2 linked regions of the Leucothrix mucor DSM 2157 genome follow. The main gene of each other region encodes a partner of the protein of the gene in region 2 in a complex. Links are inferred from orthologs where the notes say so. Each region holds a gene or a part of one and is shown on either strand. Other genes may lie near its edges. The genes, in order: uvrA and mfd.

The links.
Region 1: the proteins of mfd (region 2) and uvrA are in contact, whole or in part, in a crystal structure (PDB 4DFC), measured with the Escherichia coli proteins. The link is inferred for Leucothrix mucor DSM 2157 from one-to-one orthologs.

The regions. Positions count from the first base shown.
Region 1 is NZ_ATTE01000001.1:4,741,943-4,745,662, reverse strand. What follows is about bases 252-3,651. They hold uvrA (excinuclease ABC subunit UvrA), read right to left. Parts: upstream 3,284-3,651; coding sequence 452-3,283; downstream 252-451. Other genes in these bases: LEUMU_RS0121705 (MFS transporter), read left to right, coding at 3,364-3,651. In the rest of the region: more of LEUMU_RS0121705, read left to right, coding at 3,652-3,720. UniProt on the Escherichia coli protein: The UvrABC repair system catalyzes the recognition and processing of DNA lesions. UvrA is an ATPase and a DNA-binding protein. A damage recognition complex composed of 2 UvrA and 2 UvrB subunits scans DNA for abnormalities.
Region 2 is NZ_ATTE01000001.1:3,003,570-3,007,861, reverse strand. The notes cover bases 321-4,292. They hold mfd (transcription-repair coupling factor), read right to left. Parts: upstream 3,986-4,292; coding sequence 521-3,985; downstream 321-520. Other genes in these bases: minC (septum site-determining protein MinC), read left to right, coding at 4,052-4,292; LEUMU_RS0113580 (DUF7282 domain-containing protein), read right to left, coding at 321-406. Also shown: more of LEUMU_RS0113580, read right to left, coding at 1-320. UniProt on the Escherichia coli protein: Couples transcription and DNA repair by recognizing RNA polymerase (RNAP) stalled at DNA lesions. Mediates ATP-dependent release of RNAP and its truncated transcript from the DNA, and recruitment of nucleotide excision repair machinery to the damaged site.

The sequences.
Region 1 (3,720 bases), 1.7 Mb from region 2 along the record:
CAGCTTGGAAGGCTGAAGTTTTACCATTAAACTACACCCGCCTTAACCTATGGCAACTACCACAAGCCTGAAAAACAAAAAGACCTGCAACTACTGAGCTACAAATCTTTTCGATCAACATTTGGTGGAGGGAGGAGGATTCGAACCTCCGAAGCTTTCGCAACAGATTTACAGTCTGCCCCCTTTGGCCGCTCGGGAATCCCTCCAAATGAGCGCCGCATTTTGTCTGACCACTCGACATCTGTCAACACTTTATTTTAAATTTCTTCAAACTTAATTCAAATAAAACAGCTACTGCAAACTATAAAGACTTAGTCAGCAACTAAAATTATCAATACCATCAACAGACTACGCGACCCAGTAGCTATTTTTACCTATTTTGAGCTTATAAAATAAAAATCCTGCCATCGCTTGCAAACAAAACACCCTGTTAGTTACAGGGCGCGGTCACCTACTTCGCTTTGACCAACATCGGCTTCAGATATTGCCCCGTATACGAACCTTTCTTCTTCGCTACTTGCTCAGGCGTACCCGTCGCAATCACCTTACCGCCACGGTTGCCACCTTCCGGCCCCAAATCAATGACCCAGTCTGCCGTTTTAATCACATCCAGATTATGCTCGATAATCACAACGGTATTACCCTCATCTCGTAAGCGATGCAACACTTTGAGCAGCACATCCACATCATGAAAATGCAAACCCGTCGTTGGCTCATCCAGAATATAGATCGTCTTACCCGTTCCGCGCTTAGATAACTCTTTTGCTAGCTTAACGCGCTGCGCCTCACCACCAGACAAGGTCGTCGCATTCTGCCCCAAGGTGATATACGACAAACCAACATCCATTAATGTGGCCAGCTTATTGTAAATCCCCGGAATTGCACTGAAGAACACGACCGCCTCTTCAACCGTCATATTCAGCACTTCGTTAATGCTTTTGCCTTTATAGTGCACATCGAGCGTCTCGCGGTTATATCGCTTGCTCTCACAGACATCACACGGCACGTAAACATCCGGCAGGAAGTGCATCTCCACTTTGATCACACCATCGCCGCTACAAGCCTCACAGCGCCCACCCTTCACGTTAAAACTAAAGCGCCCAGGCGTATACCCTCGGGAACGTGCTTCTTGGGTAGCAGCAAACAATTCACGGATCGGCGTAAACACCCCCGTATACGTTGCCGGGTTAGAGCGAGGAGTACGGCCAATCGGACTTTGATTGATATCCACAACCTTATCGAAAAACTCCAAACCCTCGATCTTATCCACCGGCGACGCATTCACATCAGAGCCATGGAGAAACTTAGCAATATTTGGATACAGGGTTGCATTAATCAGCGTAGACTTACCAGAACCGGAGACCCCCGTGATACAGGTCATTAACCCAACCGGAATCTCTGCAGTTACATTCTGCAAGTTATTACCGTTAGCACCAATCAGTCGCAGCATTTTTTCGGGATCAACCTTAACCCGCTTTTCAGGCACGGCAATTGATCGCTTGCCGGACAAGAATTGCCCGGTACAGGACTCCTCAACAGCCATCACCTCTTCTGGCGTACCTTGAGCGGTAATTTGCCCACCATGCTCACCGGCCCCCGGACCAATATCGACCACATAATCCGCCAAACGAATGGCATCCTCATCATGCTCTACGACGATTACGGTATTTCCGAGGTCACGCAAATGAATCAGTGTTTTTAGCAGGCGATCATTATCCCTCTGATGCAGACCGATTGAAGGCTCATCCAACACATACATGACGCCGACCAAGCCCGCGCCAATTTGCGACGCCAGACGAATACGCTGCGACTCACCACCCGACAGAGAGTCCGCACTCCGACTGATTGATAGGTAGTCCAGCCCCACATTCACCAGAAACTCTAAGCGCAAACGAATTTCCCGCAGAATTTTATCGGCAATCTGCCCTTGCTTTCCCGGCAAATCTAGATCGGTAAAAAACTGCAGCGTATCGCCAATCGCCCACTCTGTAATCTCCGATAGATTCTTATCATCCACGAAGACATTACGCGCTGCCTCATTCAAGCGCGCACCATGACAACTTGGGCACGCACGTGTCGACAGGTACTTCATCAACTCCTCACGAACGCTATTAGAATCCGTATCCCGATAGCGACGCTCCAGATTATTCAGAATCCCCTCAAAAGAATGCGTCTTCTGATAAACCTGACCCTTTTGGCCCACATAGGTAAATTGAATCGGCTTACGCCCACTGCCCTGCATCAACACATTGCGCACATTTTTCGGCAAATCCTGATACGGTGTTTCGACATCAAAGCCGTAAGCTTCTGCCAGCGAATCAATTAGGTGAAAATAATAAGCATTGCGTCGATCCCAGCCACGCACCGCGCCATCCGCCAAACTTAAATCCGGCTTGGTCACCACACGGGTTTCATCAAACGCCTGATGCACACCCAAGCCATCACAGGTCGGACAGGCGCCACTAGGGCTATTGAATGAAAATAGACGCGGTTCAAGCTCAGACAGGGTGTAACCACAATGCGGACAAGCATAATTAGCCGAGAACAATAGCTGCGTACCGGACTCACCTTCCATCGGCACCACGCTCGCCAAACCATCCGCTAGGCGCAAGGCCGTCTCAAATGATTCAGACAGTCGTAACTGTAATCCCTCGCGCACTTTCAGACGATCCACCACCACTTCGATAGTGTGCTTCTTACGCAACTCAAGCTCTGGCGTCTGATCTAATTCATAAACCTCACCATTAATTCTGGCCCGCAAAAAGCCCTGCGCTCGCATCTCTTCAAGCAGCTTGACGTACTCACCCTTACGATTACGCACCACTGGTGCCAGCAGCATAATCTTGGAGCCTTCCGGCAATGCCATAACTGCATCAACCATCTGAGTCACCGTTTGCGCCTCAAGCGCCTGGCCATGCTCCGGACAACGCGGTTGACCGGCTCGCGCATATAACAGACGCAAGTAATCATAAATCTCGGTAACCGTTCCCACTGTAGACCGCGGGTTGTGCGAGGTCGTTTTCTGCTCAATGGATATCGCTGGCGACAAGCCTTCGATATGATCCAAATCCGGCTTTTCCATCATCGACAAAAACTGCCTTGCATACGATGACAAGGACTCTACATAACGCCGCTGACCCTCGGCGAAAATGGTATCAAACGCCAGTGATGACTTACCTGAACCGGACAAGCCAGTAATCACAATTAATTTATCCCGAGGTAAATCGAGGTCGATATTCTTAAGGTTGTGGGTACGAGCCCCGCGCAAACTGATTTTTTTCACTGTGGGATATTCTGATTTCGAAAAATTATCTGCTAATATGCCGACTTGCTAAACTCCTGACAACCTTGTTAGTACCCCTCATGAATAAACTTGAACAACGCACCGCTTTATCTCTGGCCGCAGTCTACGCGGTTCGCATGCTGGGATTGTTCATGATTCTGCCTGTGCTACCACTGTACGCAGAGCATTTTGAACATGCCACCCCCTTCCTCATCGGCTTAGCCATTGGGATCTACGGCCTGACTCAGGCCAGCTTTCAGATCCCCTTAGGACTTCTATCCGACCGCTTCGGGCGCAAACAGATCATCATTGGCGGCTTAGTTGTGTTTGCGATAGGTAGCGTGATTGCCGCGTTATCCGACAGCATCTATAGCATTATTATCGGAAGGGCTATTCAAGGCATGGGAGCTATTGCCGCCGCTACTATGGCGTTGGCT
Region 2 (4,292 bases):
CGATCATGACCAGTTGGCCATCAACCTTCACCGGGCCATCTTCTTTAGCGCCGAGTGTGTATTCAAAGACGCCAGTCTTCATGCCACCGGCTTCGCCATGCAGCATCAACATCAGCTTTTCACCTTTAGGGATTGGCTGTGTCAAAATCGCGGTCACGTCTTGGTTCTCACCCATCTTCAATGGTGCGTAACCGACTACCGGACCTGGCTTCATGGTGTCATCCGTACGGTGCACGACCATCCAGCCATTTTTCTCAGCCATGATTTTAGTGGCAGTGACGGTTCCTGCGGAGACATCCTGATCTTGCCCCATAACAGCCATTGGTGCCATCGCATGGCTTCCAGCGAACGCAGCTGATGTGAATAAAGTAGCGGCTAAACTAATTGATGTGATCATCTTAATCATGGAAATGCTCCTAACGTTAAGTAACTTCAGTATTTCTCTTACACTGAGGTCTACGCAGCTGGAGCGTTTGCCGGATTTAATTATTTTCGATTAATTTTAAATGCCACGACTGGTTCAGGCGCTGGCATCGGGTCGGATGTCATTAAAGAAGCGCTTAATCCACTGTATCCGCTGCTCAACATTAGACTCCGGATATTCGAAATTAATCTTATCCTGACCGTTGAGTTTAAACTCCCAAGGGCGTTTCTGAACCAGTTGAATCAGTTTCATTGGGTCGATATTGGGTGTTTCATTAAACACGATGCGGCCACCTTCAGCAGCCAGCTCCAGCTTGCGAATACCCATTTCCTGCGCGATTTGTTTTAGGCGCGTATTTTCAAATAAGTTATTACAGGCTTCTGGTAGTAAGCCAAAGCGGTCGATCATTTCTACGCGCAGTTCACGCAAGGCTTCCGCATCATCTGCGCTGGCAATGCGTTTATATAGAATCAGGCGATTATGCACATCGGGCAAGTAGTCCGCTGGAATCAGAGCCGGCACGCCAAGGTCAACCGTGGTGCGTGTGCTGTTATTAAACTCAAGTTCTGGCAAGCGACCGGCTTTCAGTGCTTTGACTGCACGCTCCAGCAAATCGTTATACATAGTAAAGCCGATTTCCTGAATTTGACCACTTTGATCATCACCCAGTAATTCTCCCGCACCACGAATCTCTAAATCGTGCGAGGCCAATGTGAAACCAACGCCCAAGTCTTCCAGAGACTCCAACGCTTCAAGGCGCTTTTTAGCGTCCGTCGTCAAGTTTTTGCGGTTCGGCACAATCAGGTAAGCATAGGCTTTATGGTGCGAACGACCCACACGGCCACGTAACTGATGCAGCTGCGCCAGTCCTAACTTATCTGCCCGATTAATCAGAATGGTATTCGCCGTGGGTACGTCGATACCACTTTCGATAATCGTGGTTGCCACCAGAATCTGGAATCGCTGGTGGTAGAAGTCTTTCATGATGTCTTCGAGTTCGCGTTCCGGCATTTGTCCGTGAGCGAAACGAATATCAGCATCTGGCAGAATGGCTTTTAGATCATCAGTAATTTTGCCGATACTTTTGACTTCATTGTGCAGGAAGTACACCTGTCCACCACGCGATAACTCACGGGCACAAGCTTCCTGGATGGTGTTTTTATCCCACTCATTAATAAAGGTCTTAATGGCATGACGGGCTGCTGGTGGCGTGGCAATAATTGACAGATCGCGCAGGCCGGATAGCGACATATTCAAGGTACGTGGAATTGGCGTGGCCGTCATAGTCAGCATATCGACATTGGCGCGCATTTTCTTCAGCTGTTCTTTATGGCGCACCCCGAAGCGATGCTCTTCATCGACAATCACCAAACCGAGGTTTTTAAAATCAACTGTGCCTTGGATAAGCTTATGGGTGCCGATAATGATATCGATCTTGCCATTGCTAATGCCTTCCAGCGTTTGCTGAGTGCTTTTGGTGGTGCCAAAGCGTGACAATGAGGCAATCTCAAATGGCCAATCTGCAAAGCGATCCTGGAAGTTACGGGTGTGTTGCTGAACTAGCAGGGTAGTCGGTGCAATCATCGCGACCTGTTTGCCGGCATTGGCTGCAACAAAAGCGGCACGCATAGCAACTTCGGTTTTACCAAAGCCAACATCACCACACACTACGCGATCCATTGGTCGTGGCGCGCAAAGATCAGCAATGACCGCTTCAATGGTCGTGGCTTGGTCGGGTGTTTCCTCAAAGCCAAAGGCTTCGGAGAACGCGCGATAATCCATTTCATTGAGCGTGTAAGCATGGCCTTTTTGGGCAGCACGATGGGCATGGATTTCTAATAATTCAGCTGCAATATCATGAGCTTTCTGGGCCGCTTTTTTACGCGCCTTATCCCATAGATCATTGCCTAATTTGTGCAACGGCGCTTTATCGGCGGAGGTACCGGTATAGCGGCTGATTAAATGCAGCGAGGCAACCGGCACATAGAGTTTGGCCTTGTCGGCATACTCCAGTGTAATAAATTCTTGAACAATGCCGCCGGCATCCAGCGTTTGCATCCCCACATAGCGGCCGACACCGTGCTCTTCATGAACCACGGGTGAGCCTTCGGTGAGGTCAGTCAGGTTGCGGACAATGGCATCTGCATCGCGGGTTGGTTTGCGGCGACGGCGTTTTTGCTGAACCTGTTGCCCAAATAGCATGGACTCTGGAATCACCGCCAGAGAAAGTGCCGGATTCTTATCATCGCGAATCCACAAGCCTTCTTCTAATGGGGCAGTAGTAACAGCCAGTGGCGCATCGCTATCAATAAAATCTTGCCAGCTGCTGCTAGTGACTGGCGTGAAATGGTTTTCACGCAGCAGGCTAATCAGATTCTCACGGCGACCAGCGGATTCAGCAGTAAACAGAATGCGGCCGGTATGCGTTTTCAGAAATTGATGCAGCAATATCAGCGGTGTTTCACTGCGCCCCTGAATCATTAATGAAGGCAGGGTGCGGATCGGGTAGTTATGAGCCGGTGCTGGCAATTCAATGCGTGAGGTTTCAATGCAGCGTAGATTTTCCAACTGGTCAAAGACGGTAGCTGCACTTAAAAACAGTCGCTCTGGCGGTAGAATAGGGCGTTCAATATCATGGCGGCGCTGTTCGTAGCGCTCGGCAATCACTTTTTCGATTTGCTCGGCGGCGGCTTTGACTTCTTCACTGAGTATCATCAGTGTTTTTTGCGGCAGATAATCAAACAGCGTAGCGGTGTGATCGAAAAATAGTGGGAGGTAATACTCAATACCTGCCGGTGGATTGCCCTGCGTCACATTGTCGTAGATCAGGCTGCGGGCAAGATTGCCACCCAGCTGCTCGCTGTAGTTAGTGCGGAAGGTACGAATACCCTCGGCATTGAGTGGAAATTCGTGTGCCGGCAGCAGCTCAACCGAGGTTAGATGGTCGATGGTGCGCTGGTCTTCGGTATTGAAGGTTCGCAGCGTATCAATTTCATCATCGAGCAAATCAATTCGAATCGGTTTTTCGCTACCCATTGGGTAGAGGTCAATCAGTGAGCCACGGCTGCTGTATTCACCATGCTCATAGACTTGCGTCACATGCCGATAACCTGACGATTCTAATTGTTTACGGAAGCTATCGATATTGAGCGTATCGCCGGTTTTTAGAATCAGGGATTGCTGATTGACGTAATCAACCGGAGCCAGGCGTTGCATCAGCGTTGAAATCGGAACAATCAGCACGCCGCGTTCGGTACGGGGTAATTGATGCAGGGTTTTCAGGCGCTGTGAAATAAGGTCTTCATGCGGCGAAAACACATCGTAAGGTAGCGTTTCCCAGTCCGGAAATATCTGAATGTCTTTAATGCCGGAGAAAAAACGGATGTGCGCCTGAGCGAGATAAGCGCTGTGCGTATCTGGCGTAACCAGTACGATTAATCCCTGAAATTCACGACTCGCATTGGCGATCAGTAATTCCTGAGCAGAACCGTGCAGCTGGCCCCATTGGAGGCTGTTGGCGGACTTTGAAGGGTATACCGGATTGAGTTGCGTAATCGACATAGCAGGGACTGAAAAGTGAGGATTGTACTCGGATTTAGTGTCAGTTGCGACGCTAAATGCGCTATTATGGCGGATCAAGAAACTGAGCACAGGGACCGCAGTGTGAGCGATGCAGTGATGGAATTAAAAGGTGAGATGTCAATGCTTAACGTATTGCATCTACACAGTACAGATTTGGCTGAAATCGGTAAACAAGTTGAGAAAAAACGCGACGAAGTACCCGCGTTTTTCATGAACAGCCCGGTTGTCGTGGATTGTGCCGATATCGCAGAAGATCTGGATAAGTTGGATCTGAAAGCGTTAAAAA